Linked DNA regions of Stieleria varia. The protein of the gene in region 2 interacts with the protein of the main gene of each other region in a pairwise test. Links are inferred from orthologs where the notes say so. Each region holds a gene or a part of one and is shown on either strand. Other genes may lie near its edges. The genes, in order: aceE and nth.

Evidence for each region.
Region 1: the proteins of nth (region 2) and aceE interact in binary tests that used the Escherichia coli proteins (3 or more experiments, as listed by UniProt). The link is inferred for Stieleria varia from one-to-one orthologs.

Annotation. Positions count from the first base shown.
Region 1 is NZ_CP151726.1:581,781-590,849, reverse strand. Bases 2,069-5,340 are described here. They hold aceE (pyruvate dehydrogenase (acetyl-transferring), homodimeric type), read right to left. Parts: upstream 5,002-5,340; coding sequence 2,269-5,001; downstream 2,069-2,268. Other genes in these bases: Pla52nx_RS02140 (SDR family NAD(P)-dependent oxidoreductase), read left to right, coding at 5,304-5,340; Pla52nx_RS02150 (2-oxo acid dehydrogenase subunit E2), read right to left, coding at 2,069-2,223. Also shown: Pla52nx_RS02155 (MotA/TolQ/ExbB proton channel family protein), read right to left, coding at 1-287; more of Pla52nx_RS02150, read right to left, coding at 763-2,068; more of Pla52nx_RS02140, read left to right, coding at 5,341-6,143; Pla52nx_RS02135 (sulfatase), read left to right, coding at 6,461-7,984; Pla52nx_RS02130 (ABC transporter ATP-binding protein), read right to left, coding at 8,360-9,069. UniProt on the Escherichia coli protein: Component of the pyruvate dehydrogenase (PDH) complex, that catalyzes the overall conversion of pyruvate to acetyl-CoA and CO(2).
Region 2 is NZ_CP151726.1:352,635-361,217, reverse strand. The notes cover bases 2,435-5,220. They hold nth (endonuclease III), read right to left. Parts: upstream 4,262-5,220; coding sequence 3,608-4,261; downstream 2,435-3,607. Other genes in these bases: Pla52nx_RS01360 (NAD(P)/FAD-dependent oxidoreductase), read right to left, coding at 4,325-5,220; Pla52nx_RS01370 (Gfo/Idh/MocA family protein), read left to right, coding at 2,435-3,318. Also shown: Pla52nx_RS01380 (hypothetical protein), read left to right, coding at 1-946; Pla52nx_RS01375 (sugar phosphate isomerase/epimerase family protein), read left to right, coding at 1,074-2,084; more of Pla52nx_RS01370, read left to right, coding at 2,188-2,434; more of Pla52nx_RS01360, read right to left, coding at 5,221-5,584; Pla52nx_RS01355 (fatty acid desaturase family protein), read left to right, coding at 5,930-7,096; Pla52nx_RS01350 (GDSL-type esterase/lipase family protein), read right to left, coding at 7,720-8,478. UniProt on the Escherichia coli protein: DNA repair enzyme that has both DNA N-glycosylase activity and AP-lyase activity. The DNA N-glycosylase activity releases various damaged pyrimidines from DNA by cleaving the N-glycosidic bond, leaving an AP (apurinic/apyrimidinic) site.

The DNA.
Region 1 (9,069 bases), 230 kb from region 2 along the record:
TCGATGATCCAGCTCAGCAAGTTTTGTTCATCGGCGGCCGGTGCATCGTTCCCGCCGCCAGCGTTTCCTCCTCCTCCGGCACCGCCGGCGTCTGGCGCACCACCGTCGTCGGCAGCCGGCGGCGCAGGGTCCGCTCCACCGAATTCGGCGGCGGCGTCACCGTCTTGTGCGATGACGCTCGATGAGCCGATCGAAGCGATCACGCAAAAGGAAAGCAGAACAAAGGCGGCACGTAGCAGCCATTGAGAAGGAGCACCGGAACGGAACAAACCAATGGCGTTGGTCATCAACAAAGCTCTCCAAGCGACTAGACGAGTGGATCTGAGGATCTGTGGGGGAACGGCCGCAAACCCTGAGAGTAAGCAGACCTGACGTTCAGTAGAACAGAATAATCGATCGGACGTGCTCAGGCATCCATCAACGGTGACAGAATTCCCGGCTGCGCGGATTCTTTGGGCAGGGAGAGTCGACGAGGTGAGAGAATCGCCGCATCCTCAGTGTGCTTTCAATGAGCCTCAGGCGCTAGCCGTGGGTCTGAGGCGGATTGCGGTGCCGGCCCACGGCTAGCGCCTGAGGCTCACTTTGGCAGGGGCACTCAGGGTGCATCCAGTGAGCCTCAGGCGCTAGCCGTGGGGCTGAGGCGGATTGCGGTGCCGGCCCACGGCTAGCGCCTGAGGTTCACTTTGGCTCGGGCACGTGGAACAAGAACACGGGCTGAATTGAGCAGTGTCGATACCAACCCTTTGATAGCCCCCCCCAGCCTCAGAAGGCCAATAGCAGGCGGCTGGGGGCTTCTAGGTAGGCGATGATGTCGTTCAGGAAACGCGCCGCAGTGCCTCCGTCGACCAAGCGGTGGTCGTAGGACAGGCTCAGAGGCATCATCAGCCGAGGGCGGATCGAGTCGTCTGGCATCACGACGGGCAGCTTGCGGCTGCGTCCGACCAACAAGATCGCGACTTCGGGGACGTTGACGATCGGAGTGGAATACTGGCCGCCGATGGCACCCAGATTGCTGATCGTGAACGTTCCGCCTCGCAAATCGCTGACGGCAAACTGGCTGTTGCGGACTTTGCCGGACAACTCGGCGAGCGCCTTGGTCGTGTCCGGCACGCTCATGCGATCGGCGTCCTTCATCACCGGGACGATCAGCCCACGTTCGGTATCGACTGCGATCCCGACGTTAACATAGTGCTTGTAGATGATCTGCTCGTTTTCCGTGTCGATCGACGCGTTCATGGACGGATGGTTTTTCAAGGCCATCGCGACGGCTTTGATCAGAAACGGCATCGTCGTCAGCTTCATGCCCTTGGCCGCATACTCTTCCTTGCTGCTCTGACGAAGGGTTTCCAAATCGGTGATGTCGGCGTCGTCAAAGTTGGTCACGCGGGGAACGCTGGACCAACTGTTGTTCATCTGCGCGGCGATCGTCTTGCGCATGCGATCCATCCGCTCGACTCGGATCGGGCCGTAGTCGTCACGGTCCGAGGTGCCGGGCATGCCTGCGGACGTCGATGCCGGTTGGGACGGACTCGCTGGCGGCTGGGCGGCAGCGGCCTGGGATCGCGAGGATTGGTTTGCGGCGCGGACAACTGCCAGGACATCATCTCGGGTGATTCGACCGCCTTCGCCACTGCCGGGGACTCGGCTCAAGTCCACGCCGACTTCGCGGGCGAAGCGACGGATGGCCGGACCGGCTGGGATCACGCCGCCACTGCTGGCGGAGGTGTCTGCGGTGGCAGGCGAAGCTTGTGCTGGCGCGGTTGGTTGCGCTGGCGCGGCTGGCTGAGCTGGTGCCGCGGGAGCAGGCGGCGGGGCGACGGGCGGCGCGGGGGCTTCGGCGGCCGGTTTAGCGGGTGCCGGTGTCGGTTCGGCTGCTTTGGGTTCTGGTGCCTTGGGCTCGGCTGCCTCGGGCTCAGGTGCCGGTTCAGACGCTTCGGCTTTGGGTTCTTCGGGAGCAGGTGCGGGGGCCGAAGATTCAGCTCCTGCGGCCGCTTCGACTTCCAACAGCACGCCACCGACGGGGACCGTGTCTCCTTCGCCGACCAGGATCTTGGTGACCTTGCCGCCCACGTCGGAGGGGACGGGAACGGTTGCCTTGTCGGTTTCCATTTCCACGATGTCTTGTCCGGCTGAAATCGTGTCTCCCACGGAGACAAAGATTTCCAGAACGTCGCCGGATTCAATCCCGTCGCCCAGATCGGGCAGTTTTACTTCGGTAGCCATGCGTATAAAAATTTTTGTCAGTAATCGGTGAGTCAGTGGTCAGGTTCAGGCGAAATACGGATTGGGTTTGTCCGCATCGAAGTTCAAATCCTTGATCGCTTTGGCGACATCCTCTGCGGTGCACACGCCCGACTTGGCCAAACGGCTCAGCGTAGCGATCACGATCGACTCGGCGTCGACCTCAAAGTGGCGACGCAGGGCTTCGCGTGTTTCGCTGCGTCCCATTCCGTCGGTGCCCAGGCAATAGTAATCACCGGGGATCCAAGGTGTCAGCTGTTCGGACAAGGCGCGAACGTAATCGGTCGCACAAATGAACGGACCTTCGACGCCCTCCAGTTGCTGCTCCAAATAGCTTCGTCGCGGCTTCTCGGTCGGGTGCAGCATGTTCCAGCGATCGCAATCGCCCGCTTCGCGTCGCAGTTGCGTGTAGCTGGTCACGCTCCAAACATCGCTGCCGATGTTGTACTGCTCAGCCAACATCTCCTGTGCCTTGAGCACGCAGTTGAGGATCGCACCGCTGCCGAAGAGTTGGACGTGTGCCTTGGGTTGATCGACGGTTTTCGAGCGGAACTTGTACATGCCCTTGACGATGCCTTCCTCGCATCCCTCAGGCATCGGTGGGTGCGTGTACTCTTCGTTTTCCGCCATCAAGTAGTAAATGCACTCTTCGCCCTCTTGGTACATCTTCTTGAGTCCCTCGGCGATGATCACGACGGCTTCGTAGGCGAAAGCCGGGTCGTAAGCTCGCACGGTGGGGAACGCGATGGCGTTGAGCAAGCTGTGTCCGTCTTGGTGCTGAAGGCCTTCGCCGTTGAGCGTTGTGCGTCCGGCGGTGCCACCGATCAAGAAACCTTTGGCACGCATGTCGGCGGCCGCCCAGATCAAGTCGCCGATGCGTTGGAAACCGAACATGCTGTAGTAGATGAAGAACGGAATCATGTTCACGCCGTGGGCGCTGTAGGCCGTTCCGGCGGCGTTGAAGGAACTCATCGATCCGGCTTCGGTGATGCCTTCCTCCAAGATCTGACCGTCCTGGGCTTCCTTGTATTTCTGGATGATCCCCGAATCGACCGGATCGTAGAGTTGTCCCGAGTGAGCGTAGATGCCGAACTGGGTGAACATGCCTTCCATGCCGAACGTTCGTGACTCGTCTGGGACGATCGGCACCATGTACTTGCCGATTTTTTTGTCACGACACATGGCGATCAAGGTCTGAACGACGGCAAACGTCGTGCTGCAGCTCTTGTCTTCCAATCGCTTGATCAGTTTGCCGAAATCCTCCAACGTGGGCACTTCCATCGTCGGGTGCTCGGTCGGACGTGACGGTACCGGACCGCCCAATGCCGCGCGTCGTTCCTTCATGTACTTGATCTCGGCACTGCCTTCGGCCGGCTTATAGAACGGTGCTTTGCCGACGTCTTCGTCGCTGATCGGAATGCCGAACCGTGTGCGGAACTCCAGCAACTCGGCTTCGTTCATCTTCTTTTGGTTGTGGGCGACGTTGCGTCCTTCCCCTGCCTCGCCAAGTCCGTACCCCTTGACCGTCTTGGCCAAGATGACGGTGGGCTTGCCGTTCTTGTTTTGTGTCGCTTGGGCGTACGCCGCGTAGACCTTTTCCGGATCGTGTCCGCCGCGACGCATCTTTTCCAGTTTTTCGTCGCTAAAGGTTTCCACCATCTTCAGTAGTTCGGGATATTTGCCAAAGAAGTGTTCGCGGATGTAGCTGCCCGGCATCCCGGTGTACTTTTGGTACTGACCGTCGACGACTTCGTTCATGCGTTTGGCAAGCAGTCCGGTCGTGTCGTTGGCCAGCAAGGCGTCCCAATCGTCGCCCCACACAACCTTGATCACATTCCAGCCGGCACCACGGAAGATCGACTCCAGCTCTTGGATGATCTTGCCGTTGCCACGTACCGGGCCGTCGAGCCGTTGCAAGTTGCAGTTGATGACAAAGATCAGGTTGTCGAGCTTCTCACGCGCGGCCAATCCGATCGCGCCAAGTGTTTCCGGCTCGTCGCATTCGCCGTCACCAAGAAACGCCCACACGTTTTGGCCCGAGGTGTCTTTGATGCCGCGGTCACGCAGGTACTCGTTGAAGCGTGCTTGATAGATCGCCATGATCGGTCCCAAGCCCATTGAGACCGTGGGATACTCCCAGAATCCGGGCATCAACCATGGGTGCGGATAACTGCTCAAGCCGCCACCGGGCGCCAACTCACGTCGAAAATTCTCCAAGTGCTCTTCCGACAGTCGGCCTTCTAGGAAAGCGCGACTGTACATGCCGGGCGATGCGTGTCCTTGGAAATAAATCGTGTCGCCCGAGTAGCCATCTTCACCACGGCCTTTGAAGAAATGGTTGAACGCGATTTCATAAAGCGTGGCACTGGATGCGAACGTGCTGATGTGTCCGCCTACTCCGCCGCCTCGCTTGTTCGCACGAACCACCATGGCCATCGCGTTCCATCGTACGATGGACTTGATGCGACGCTCCAACTCACGGTTGCCGGGAAAGGGCGGTTGATCGTGAGGGGCGATCGTGTTGACGTACGGCGTGCGTGTATCGTCGGCCGACTGAATGCCTTCTTCGGCGGCTCGGTCACGTAGTTGCTCGATCAGAAAGCGAACGCGATCAGCGCCCTTGCTCTGCAACACATACTCAAGTGATGAAAGCCACTCTTGTGTTTCAGCGGCATCAACATCGACCTCCGCATCCAACTGCAGCAACTCGCCAACCTGTTTTTCGACTTCAGCTTGGGCGACCGATTTGGCATCCGACATGTTGTTATTTTCCCTGCAAGCGTTTGACCCACCACCGAACGTCGTTCGTCTGCGGGGTTTACGGTTATTCTGTTTCCACCGAAGATTAGCTGCCGGGGGTGCTCAGCGGCAAGGGCGAGCCCTCTAGCGGGGGCGATACCGCCCGCAATTCGCCTCCATTGTCGTCACTCCCGCCACATTATATGTACAAATGTACACTATTCATGGTGTGATTTGGTCGGTTTTTGGGACGGGCGTGGTCCATTTTGAGAAACCAGGCACTCTGCGCAAATCAATCGCCCGAGCGGAATGAGGGAATCGTTGTGAGCAAAAACGTTGTGAGCAAGAAACCCGACAGCAGCGAGTTCCGCGGCGCACGAGTGGTCGTCACCGGCGCGTCCAGCGGCATCGGTCAAGCGATTGCAGTTCGCACGGCCAACAGCGGCGCCAGCAGCGTCCTGGTTCACTACCGCAAGAACCGAGAGGGCGCAGAGCAGACCGCAGAGATGTTGCGTCAGCAGGGAACCGAAGTGTTTCTGACGTCGGCCGACTTGTCTGATCCCGATCAAGCGGAACAGTTGGTCGATGCGGCGTGGAACCAACTGGGGCACGTCACGACTTGGGTCAACAACGCCGGAGCTGATGTGCTGACCAGCAAGTCGGCGGAGCTCGATTTTCAGTCCAAGTTGCGTTTGCTGTTGGAAGTCGATTTGGTCAACACGATTGGACTGTCTCGTTTGGTCGCCGATCGGATGCTGAAGCAAACCGCTGCGGTCTCGGGTAGCAATGTGCCGCCGTCGATGACCTTCATCGGTTGGGATCAAGCACCCGCGGGAATGGAAGGCGACGCGGGTCAGATGTTCGGGCCGGTCAAAGCCGCGGTGATGGCTTATGCCAACAGTCTCGCGCAAACACTGTCGCCACATGTCCGCGTCAACACGGTCGCGCCCGGTTGGATCCAAACGGCTTGGGGGCAATCCACCAGTGAGTACTGGAATCAACGTGCCCGCTCACAATCGTTGATGGCACGTTGGGGCACACCGCAGGACGTCGCCCGCGCGGTGTGTTTTCTTGCCGCGCCGGGCAATACCTTTTGCACTGGGCAAACGCTGAACGTCAACGGCGGTTGGAACCGTCGACCTGATCATTTGGGTGGTGACTGACCGACCGAATTCACTCGCTTGCGATTCGTGCCGGTAAGCGTGAAGCCACGCGACTGACTACAGTCCTTGCAGCACGTTTGCACGAAACGACCTGCGCGGATTGGTGCAAAACAGTCTGCGCATATCAGCCGCCACGCGATAGCGTCCGGTTCTTGCACCTATACTCGGGAACCGGACGCTATCGCGTGCCGGCTGATGAATAATCCGCGCCTAGCGCCGTCGGCTCACACTGATAGACATTGCCGAGTAAGATACTGCTTGATGATCTCGATACAACACACTACGGCCCACTCGTTTCTGCCGCCGGAATACTCACCATGCGATCTTACCTGTCTTCCATTTGTCTTGGGTGTCTGACGATCGGCCTGCTGACGTTGATGTCGATGTCGGCTGACGCTCAGGACGCCAATCCCAATGCTCCTAAACACCATGCTCCCAAGCCCAATGTCATCGTGATCTTCATCGACGACCTCGGCTGGAAAGACATCGGATGCTACGGCAACGAGTTTGTCGAAACGCCACACATCGACGAGCTTGCCAAACAAGGCATGCGCTTCACTGATTTTTATGCCGCCGGCGCTGTCTGTTCGCCGACGCGGTGCGCGTTGCAGTCAGGGCAGAATCAAGCACGCATCGGAATCACTGCTCACATCCCCGGACATTGGCGTCCCTTTGAACGAGTGATCACGCCGTTGACCACGATGGCCTTGCCGCCTGACACGGTGACGGTTGCCGAATCACTCAAAGCGTCCGGATACGCGACGGGCTACATTGGCAAGTGGCACTTGGGCGGCGAAGCGGACCAGACGCCGGGCAGGCAAGGCTATGACTTTGACGCCGAGATCAATGGGCCGCATTACGAGGGCAAGTACCGGGCGCGGGACAAGTCGTTGCAGCCCAAGCCCGGTCAGTACCGAACGGATTTCGAAGCCGACTTGATGGTGCGGTTCATCGAAGAAAACTCGTCGCGACCATTCTTTGCCATCGTCTCACCCTTTGCCGTCCACATTCCGTTGGGCGCGATGAGTGAGAAAGTCGAAAAGTATCGCCAGAAGGCGGGTGGCGAGGATCATCTGCCGCATCCGATCTACGCTGCGATGATTGAACATGTGGACGACATGGTCGGCCGGATCGTACACGCTGTGGACGCAAACGGTTTGACGAACAAGACGATGATCTTGTTCACTTCGGACAACGGCGGTTTGTATCAGCGATACGACTACAACCCGGAGGCCGACCGCACCGTTTCGACTCAGACGCCACTCAAAGGCGAAAAGGGTTCGTTGCACGAAGGCGGCGTGCGAGTGCCGTTGATCATCAAGTACCCGCCGATGGTGCCGGCGGGATCGACGTGCAGTGAGCCGACGATCACCTATGATTTCTATCCCACGTTCGTTGACTTGGCAGGCGGATCGTTGCCCGTCAATCAACCGATCGACGGCCTCAGCTTGCGACCGCTATTGTCGGATCCAACGGCCCGACTGGATCGTGAGGCGTTGCATTGGCACTATCCCCACTACCATCACGATCGACCGGCCAGCAGCATCCGCGAGCGAGAGTGGAAATTGATCGAGTACCTCGACGGCACGGGCGATGTTGAGCTTTATCACTTGGCCGATGACTTGGGTGAAACGAAAAACCTGGTGATGGAAAAGGTGGGCCGCGCCGCGGACTTGAAACGCAAACTGGACCTTTGGCGACGAAGTGTCATCGCCCGCATGCCGATCCCCAACCCCAACTACGATCCCGATCGCGCCGGCCAGTGGTGGAACATGCGAACGGGAGAACCGGTCGATAGTGCATCGAGAACGCTGTTCCCAGGCACCGAGTTGGATTTGTGAGAGCGGCTGTCATCTGGCGGTTGCAGGACTCGCGTCGCCGAGCCTTGGGGGACGTGAGGCGGTGGGTACTATTTTCGTCCCAAAGGGACATGACAAAATAGCCCAGGGCAGAGCGCAGCGTCGCCCTGGGGTGTTGTGCGTCATTCACCCCCAAGCCCCGAAGTGGGCGTTACAGCGTTTTTCCCGACGCGAAATTGAGTTTGGCGACCGGTACGTTTTGGATTGAGAACGGTGTTTGGCCCTTTCAGGGCGAGGTGGTTGTAATCGGTTGTTCGGTTACCCAGGGCGGCGCTGCGCTCTGCCCTGGGCTTTCATGTTCGGCCCCTTCGGGACGTGCGGGCCATTGTGGGGGATCGCTGATCTCGCTGATTTCTTTTAGCTCGATGGGTTGGCGGCGGTTTCTCGGAATAGGTCGGCGATCACGTCTTCCAGTGGCGGGTCTTCCACCACGACGTCTTCGATCGGATGCGCCGCCAGGGTTTCGCTCAATGCGCGGGGGACCTCGGCGCGGGGGACTCGGACGCGGACTTTGGGCCATGTCTCGCTGAGGATTTCGCCCAAATGCGCTAGAGAGGGTTCATGCCCATCGGCCAATTGCAACGTGATGATCTTGTGGCTGGAGAATTTGTCGACGATTCCCGAGAGTGAACCATCGTACTCGATCCTTCCACGAGCGATCACGACGACACGTTTGCACAACGCCGCGACGTCTTTCATGTAGTGGCTGGTCAACAAGATCGTGATCTTGCGTTTCTCTTGGTAGTAACGCAAGAACTGTTGGATGTTGTGCTGCGCGATCACGTCCAATCCGATGGTCGGTTCGTCCAAGAACAAGACCTCTGGGCTGTGCAGCAGCGCCGCGATCAACTCCATCTTCATCCGCTCGCCCAGCGATAGTTCGCGGACGGGTTGGCTGAGTAGACGTTTGACATCGAGCAATTCCGTCAGCTCCTCCATCGTCGCGTTGAACTGCTGTGAGGGGATGCCGTAGATCTGTTGATGCAACCGATAGGATTCTTGCGCGGGCAAGTCCCACCAGAGTTGGTTTTTCTGTCCCATCACGAGGGCGAATCGACGTCGATACT
Region 2 (8,583 bases):
TGCCGTCGCCGAACGCGGAAAGGACTTGGTCGGCGAAGCGATCTTCAGCAAGTACGATCGATGGCCTGTGTACAGCAAATTCTTTGACAACATGGGACCGATCCCACACCACATGCACCAGTCCTTTGAAGACGCCGCGTTGGTGGGCCAAGAAGGCAAGCCGGAAAGCTACTACTTTCCTCCGCAACTGAACAACGTCGACAACAACTTTGCCTACACGTTCATGGGGTTGGAGCCGGGAACGACCAAAGAAGACGTCCGACGCTGTCTAGAAGATTGGAACAAAGGTGACAACGGCATGCTGGATCTCAGCCGTGCTTACCGCCTCAAACGTGGGACCGGCTGGCTGATTCCGCCCGGCGTGCTGCACGCCCCCGGATCGCTGTGCACTTACGAGCCCCAGTGGGGCAGCGACGTGTTCGGCATGTACCAGTCGATCGTTGAAGGCCGCTACGTGCCTTGGTCACTGCTGGTCAAAGACATGCCGGAAGACAAACACCAGGATCTCGATTTCATCGTCGGACAATTGGACTGGGACAAGAACGTCGATACGCACTTCAAACAAAGCAACTATCTGGAGCCCGTCGTCGACGAAAACCGCAGCGGCGACGGATACACCGATCGCTGGATCGTCTATGGAACTGTCGATGGCGAACAGTTATTCAGTGCCAAAGAGTTGACCATCGATCCAGGTGCCAAGTGCACGCTGAAAGATCCCGGTGCCAGTAGTTGGATCACGGTCCAAGGACGCGGGCGAATGGGCAAACTGGATTTGCAAACGCCGGCCATGATTCGCTTCGGCGAAAACACGACCGACGAAGTGTTCATTTCACACGTAGCGGCGACCGGCGGTGTCGAGATCGAAAACCTGGGCACGGAGCCCTTGGTCGGCTTGCGATACTTTGGCCCCAACGTTCACAGTGACCTGCCGACCGCCGGCAGCTGATCTTGGCTGAAACGCCCATCGGGTAACCCATTGACGATCGGGCGACAACGCCCGATCTGTCGTCGTGTCGGCGACGCTCCGGTTCATCTCCTCCCATCATCCTCACCCCAACGACGAAACTCTCCCCATGAAAATTCATAACGCAATGTGGCCCGGCCTGGTTGGTAAAGGCGACGGACCGGACCAGGAGCCACCGATCGGGCTGGAACAGATGCTGGATTTGACTGCTGCGGCGGAAGTCAACGGGCAGAAGTTCGACGGCATCGACTACTTCCTGTTCCTGCCGCACACCGACCCGGAAGCCAGCGATGAGGATCTTCGCAAGATCGCCGACATGATCCAATCAAAAGGATTCAAAGTCGGCTCGTTGGTGGCACCAGTTTGGCCAGGCACCATCGGTGACTCCGCCATGGGCGACAAAGAACAAGTCGATAAATTCCTCTCGGCCGTCAAGATGGCCTGCCGTATCGCAGGAATCTTTAACGATCACGGCGTCCGCGAATACGGATGCATCCGCATCGACAGCGCCGAGTTCGGCTTGGACAAATGGCGTGAGGATGCCAAGGGCAACACGACCAAGATCGCCAACACGTTTCGCGAAGCAGCCAAGATCGCTGCCGATCACGGCGAACGTTTGGCTGCCGAAGGTGAAATCTGCTGGGCCGGGATGCACAGTTGGAAAGACATGCTGGATTTGCTTGAGGAAGTCGGCATGCCACAGTCGCTCGGTTTTCAAGCCGACCTTGCCCACACCTACCTCTACCTGATGGGCTACAACGCTCCCGAACACGCCTTGTTGAAAGAAGGCTACACGGAAGAAGAGTTCTATGCGGCCTACGAAGTCATGACCGACAAACTGCGTCCCTGGACGATCGACTTTCACGTCGCCCAAAACGACGGCGATGTCAAAGGCGCAGGTGATCACGACAAGACGGGCAAGCACTGCCAAGCGGATGACCCCAACGGCAAACTCGACATCGTTCGTTGCGCCAGTTATTGGCTCAAGGATTACCAAGAACGCGGAATCAAACACATCTGCTGGGACGGCTGTATGTTTGCCAACGAAACACTCGAGGACCCAAGCACGTGGAACACGATCCTGGACACCATGATCAAAGTCCGCGACAACTCGATTTGATCCAAACGTTTAGTCCGTCGATTCAACTTGTCAGCAGCGACGCGTCAGCGGCCGGGCCAATCGCACCTTCCAAATACCTTTCCCTCCAACCCCAGAAGCACTCGTGAAACCTCTCAACATCGGCATGGTCGGCTACGGATTCATGGGCCGTACCCACAGCAATGGTTACTGCCAAGCCAACCATTTCTTTGACCTGGAGTACAAGCCCGTCCTGAAAGCCGTTTGCGCGCGAAACAAGGACAAGGCTCAATCGTTTGCCGACCAATGGGGTTACGAAAGCGTTGAAACCGACTGGCGCGAGTTGATCAAACGAGACGATATCGATGCCATCGACGTCTGCACACCAAACAACCTGCATAAGGAAATCTCCATCGCGGCTGCCGAAGCAGGCAAGATGGTGCTGTGCGAAAAACCGCTGGCGATGAACACTGCCGACGGCGAGGAAATGTGCCAAGCGGTCGAAAAGGCCGGCGTGGCCAACATGGTCTGGTACAACTATCGCCGAGTCCCTGCGGTCACGTTGGCCAAGCAGTTGATCGACGAAGGACGCTTGGGGCGGATCTTTCACTACCGCGCGAACTTCTTGCAAGACTGGACGATCAACGCCGACGTTCCCCAAGGCGGTGCGGCGACGTGGCGTCTGGATGCTGAGGCAGCCGGTAGCGGCGTCACCGGCGACTTGCTGGCGCACTGCATCGACACCGCCATTTGGCTCAACGGCAGCATCTCCGATGTCTCAGCGATGACTGAGACGTTCGTCAAAGAACGCACGCACGCAGAGACCGGCGAGAAGAAACCCGTCAAGATCGATGACGCCTGTTTGTTCCACTGCCACTTCGACAACGGCTCGTTGGGTCTGTTCGAGTCCACTCGTTACGCACGTGGACATAAGGCGTTGTACACATTTGAGATCAACGGCGAAAACGCATCCATCCGCTGGGACCTGCACGATCTGCACCGCTTGGAATATTTCGACTACAGCGACGACTCGATCGTCCGTGGTTGGAGAAGCGTTCACATCAGTGATGGCGACATGCCCTACATGGGCAACTGGTGGGTTCCCGGTCTGAACATCGGCTACGAACACACCTTCATCCACCAAGTCGCGGACTTCCTGAAGTCGCTGGAGACCGGCGATCCGATTGAACCGAGTTTCCGAAGCGCATTGGAAACCCAACGCGTCTGCGACGCGGTCCTGGCCAGCGCCGACGAACGAGCCTGGAAGAACGTCTGAGCCGCAGCCGAGTCCAACGCCGGCTTCGCCTATCGGAGACTGCGAACTTTGTGAGCCGCAAGGCGCTAGCCGCGGGCCTCATGGTGTTGACCAAACCCTTCGAGGCCCGCGGCTAGCGCCATCGGCTCACAGAGATAACGCAACACGACAAAGTCAGCAGTAGCCGAAGGCGTAGGAGCCGCTACCAGACGGCTTGCACCGCGGAGTCTGAGCCGCTTCCGCCTGCGCCTGTCGGCTACGGGTCAAAACGGGGTGAGGCGTTCGCTTGCCCCACAACAACAGACGCCGCTCACGCTTTCTTAGTGGTCGGCGGCTTGCGACGATTGGGGTACAGCTCGCGACAGATGCCACATTTCGTGCCGTCACATCCTCGTGCGGTACAGTGTTCGCGTCCGTAGTAGATGATCTGCAGATGCAAGTCGTTCCAGCTCGACTCGGGAAACAATCGTTTCAAATCGGCTTCGGTCTGCGTCACGCTTTTGCCGCTGGTCAGTCCCCAACGCTGTGCCAATCGATGAATGTGTGTGTCGACGGGAAACGCGGGCACTCCAAAGGCTTGGGCCATCACGACGCTGGCTGTCTTGTGGCCGACACCGGGCAATGACTCCAGCTCTTCAAACGATCGGGGGACTTGGCCACCAAAGTCATCGAGCAACCGTTTGGACAACCCCTCCAAGTTCTTTGCCTTTTGCTTGGACAACCCCAGCGGTCGAATGATCTCCAGGATCTGTGCTTCACCCAGTTCGTACATTCGTTTCGGGTCACCCGCGACACGAAACAATTCCGGTGTGACTTCGTTGACCTTTTTGTCAGTACATTGAGCGCTCAGCAGGACCGCGACCAGCAACGTGAAATCGTCGACGTGGTCGAGCGGAATTGGAGGATCGGGATAAAGCTCGCCGAGTCGATCTCGAACGATGTCGGCTCGCTGTTGTTTTCGCATCGGTCTCAACGGTGTCGACAAGCGGGGAATGAATCGAAAGGTTTGTGGCGCGCGAACGCTGTGTCAACTGGCATCCCGCAGGCTTGCCGCAATGCCTGCGGCGCGTCCGGTGCTGAAAGCGGCTTGGAAATTGTATCCGCCGATCCAGCCATCCAGATCCAGGACTTCGCCGGCGATATAGAGTCCCGGAACGATTCGACTGGCCATGGTCTTGGGATCGACTTCGCCCAGCGAGACACCTCCCGCGGTAACCTCCGCTTTCGCAAACCCGCGTGTTCCGTTGACGGGCAACGGCAGTTGTTTGATGTGGGTGACGAGCTGCTGCATGTGGCGTTTGGGTAGCTCGGACAGCATGCCGTCGTAACCGACCTGGGTGGCGATCGCGTCGGCCAATCGTTGCGGCAACCACTCCCTCAGAATCGACGAGGCCGTGCGTCGACCGCGGCCACCCGAGCGATCGCTCAATTGCCGCGTCAATTCGTCTGCCGTCACATCGGGCAACAAGTCCACGCGCAGTCCGACATCTGCCAACGAGTCAGCAGCGGTGAGCGTTCCACTGACATCCATCGGAACAGGCCCGGAAAAACCAAAGTGGGTGAACAGCCAAGAGCTGCGACGACGGGCAAGCGGTTTGCCGACTGCCGATCCGCCCGGCTTGTCCAAGCGATAAACAAAGGCTTCACAGTCCTCCAGCGTCAGTCCTGACAAGTCATGGGTCCACGCCAGGCCACCGACCAACGGCACCAGGGCCGGGCGGGTGGGGACGATGGTGTGTCCCAGATCCGAGAGCCACTGATAGGCGTCGCCGCTGGTGCCGCATTTCGGCCAACTGCGGCCGCCCGCAGTCACGATCAGTCGATCGGCGAACACGGTTTCACTGCCCGTCATCACCGACCAACCGTCGCCGTCCCGCTGTACTCGCTCGACCCCCGAGTTGAGTCGTAGCTCCACTCCCGATCGCAGCACGTCATGCTGCAGTGCGTTTCGGACGTCCAACGCCCGGTCGCTGGAGGGAAAGATCTTGCCGGTGGACTCCACCTTGGTCGCGACGCCCAGATCGTTGAACATCTGCACGACATCGCGAGGCCCAAATGCTCCCACGCTGCGCTGCAAGAAACGCCCATTTGCCCCAAATCCGGCGGCGATCCCTTTGGCGTCGGTTTGGTGGGTCAAATTGCAGCGTGTCCCGCCGGACATCAGGATCTTGACCCCGGTCTTGGAGTTTTTCTCCAGCAAGGTCACCTTCGCTCCGTTTTTGGCGGCCTGCGCAGCGGCGACCATTCCGGCGGCCCCAGCTCCTATCACCACGATGTGGATGGGCAATGAGTCGATGGCGGGGGTCCGTGAGAGGAGGTGATGGGAAAAAAGCGGGCGGAGATCGACCAGAATGCGACATTATGACAACTCCGAGTTTTGTTTGTCACTACGGGCTGCCCTGGTAAGGTATGACAATCCAGGAGACTTGTTCATTTTCGTTTTTCGGGTTGTGGATGAACCACCAAGTGACCAAGATCGAGATGAATGATCATCCGATTGCATTGGATAGCCGATAAATCCAGCAGATGACGAACGAACTGATGTCGGGTCATCTGAGTTCGAGCCATCCGATCTCGGCAATGAGCGGTCTCAGTTCACCAGCTCCCGGTTTACCACATCGTTATTGCAACCATGTCACAGGCACCCACACCGGATTTACCGCAGAACGACGAAACCAGCGATCAGCCGCATCCGCCCAAGGTCTCCGCGCGCACTGAATTTTCGTTTGCCCAAGCCCGAACGTTGATCGGCGACCTGAGCAAGCCGAACCCGCTCATTTACTGGACCGACTTTCTGGTCACGATCGTCGTCGCCCACGCCATGCTGTTCGCAATGAGAGCAATGGTCGACGAACGCTGGGGCGAGTCCTGGGTGTGGATCGCGTTGCCGGTTGCCTACATCTTGGCGGTCATCGCTTGCATGCGTGCAGTGATGTTCATTCACGAGCTGGTTCATTTACCACGAGACGGTTTCAAAGGTTTCCGCATCGCATGGAACCTGCTTTGCGGCATCCCGTTCTTTATCCCGTCATTTCTCTACTACCCACACGTCGACCATCATCGGCGAAAACATTACGGGACCGATCACGATGGCGAGTACTTGGAACTGAGCCATCGCAGCCCTTGGCTCATCGTCGGTTTTATCCTGCAAGCCTTGGTGATTCCCTTTCTCGGCATCTTTCGATTCGTCGTTCTCAGCCCCATCTGCTGGTTGATCCCGGGTGCCCGCCAATACGTGCACCGGCATGCGTCAACCATGGTCGTGGATCCCTTTTATGAACGCACCGACGGATCGCCCAAGCTGATGCGGATCGTCGTGCTACAAGAAATCGGTTGCTTCGTGGTCGGCATGGGGCTGATTTTCGGGCACCTGATCATGAAAGGCGTTTTCTTCAATCCTTTTTGGATCGTCGCGTACGCGTTAGGAGTGGGGATTTTGACGTTGAATGAAATCCGCACACTCGGTGCCCACCGCTGGATGAATCAAGGCGGCGAGATGTCATTCGAAGAACAGTTGCTCGACTCGGTCAACTACCCCAACCACGCTTGGATCACCGAACTTTGGGGGCCGATCGGCACGCGTTACCACGCCCTGCACCATTTGTTCCCCAGGCTTCCTTACCACAGCATGCCGGAAGCCCACCGTCGACTGGCCGCTGGTCTGCCGCCGGAGTCACCGTATCACAAGACGACCGCAAGCAGCTTGACGGGCGAAATCATCAACTTGTTCCGCCGCGCAACCACGAGAGAAAATCGCAAAGGTGAATCGCACCCCGATTCGACGCCCGTGGCCACCTAGCCCGGATTATTGACGCGCCTCACGATAGTCAACGCAACACACTTGGCTGTCAAAACGATGGGGTTGTGTCTTTTTGGGTTCGCGCAAGTCTGTGTCTCTACTGCCGGCGCAGCTGGTGGCCCCTGTGAGCCTCAGGCGCTAGCCGTGGGCCCGAGGCGGATTGTGGTGCCGGCCCACGGCTAGCGGGCTGTTGATTTAGTGAGCCGCGACGCGTAAGCGGCCGGGCCTACCGCATTGCCCGGTGCCTTACGGCCCACGGCTCACCCTTGCGTTCCCAATTTCGATTAAATCAACAGGCCACTAGCCGTGGGCCCGAGGCGGATTGTGGTGCCGGCCCACGGCTAGCGCCTGAGGCTCACTTTGATTGCGATGCATGGAACGAAAACATCGACTGAAAAAACAAGGTCAACACCAAACGTTGAGCAGTCCACGCTTAGCCTGCTTGTGCTATTAAACGTTCTTTGGTGACATACGCCCTGAGCCGCTGCCCGTTAGGCCACGGGTGTTACGCACTGAAATGGATGCTTACTAGGTGCATTAACCGGCCGCTCACGCGTCGCGGCTCACGGCGTTTGATTGCGTCATCCGCTTCGATAGGTTGAGCTGTTTGGGATGGAACGCCACTATCGCGCAAGATGCTGTGATTCCTCGGCAATCATCCGCAGTGTCTCATCCAAACGGCTGCGGATCAAGCGTCCCCATTGACGGTAACCGGCATCGTTCAAGTGGAGCTTGTCTTCCACGAAAAGCTCCGCACGGGGATTTCCTTGGGAGTCCAAATACAGCCCCGCGGTCGGGATGAAGTAGGTGTTCGGAGTCGTCAACGCGATCTCCCGCAGCACCGCATTGACATCACGGATCTTTGACCACGCAGCGAAGCGTTTTTCGCAAGGCGTGATCTCGATCAGAAACACCGCCGCGTCAGGCTGATGCCGATGGGCGACGGCAACGATGGATCGCGCCAGGCTATCGATCTGTTCGGGTGTATGATCGTCGTCCGCCCCAGTGATGCCGTTGCCCACGAACATCAGCATCGCGCGAAACTGGTGTGGCGAAATCAAACGCTCCGCAAAGACGGCCATGTCGGTGAACTTGGCACCCCCGTAACCACGACGGATTGGCCGATAGGGAGCCAGATCACGCTGGATCGTGGACCAGCGGCGAACAGAACTACTGCCGATCACGAGAACGGCATCCGGATTGGGTTCCAACTCCGCGTCCAACGCCTCCAACGCTTGGATATCGTCTTCCCAACGCTCCACTGCCGCCGCACGATAAGGTGCTACCAGATCAGGGTCCGAGACAGCGTCGCTCGTCTGCGCCGACACAACGGAGGAAATGATCAAACAACAAAAGCCGGCGAGCAAGCTGCGAACAGACATGGGGACCACGCGAAAAATCAGTATGAGAGTCAGTGAAAACACGAGCCGAAGCCTCATACTGTACTCTCAGTCATTAGCCGCGTCAGTCACTGCATTCCGATTCAA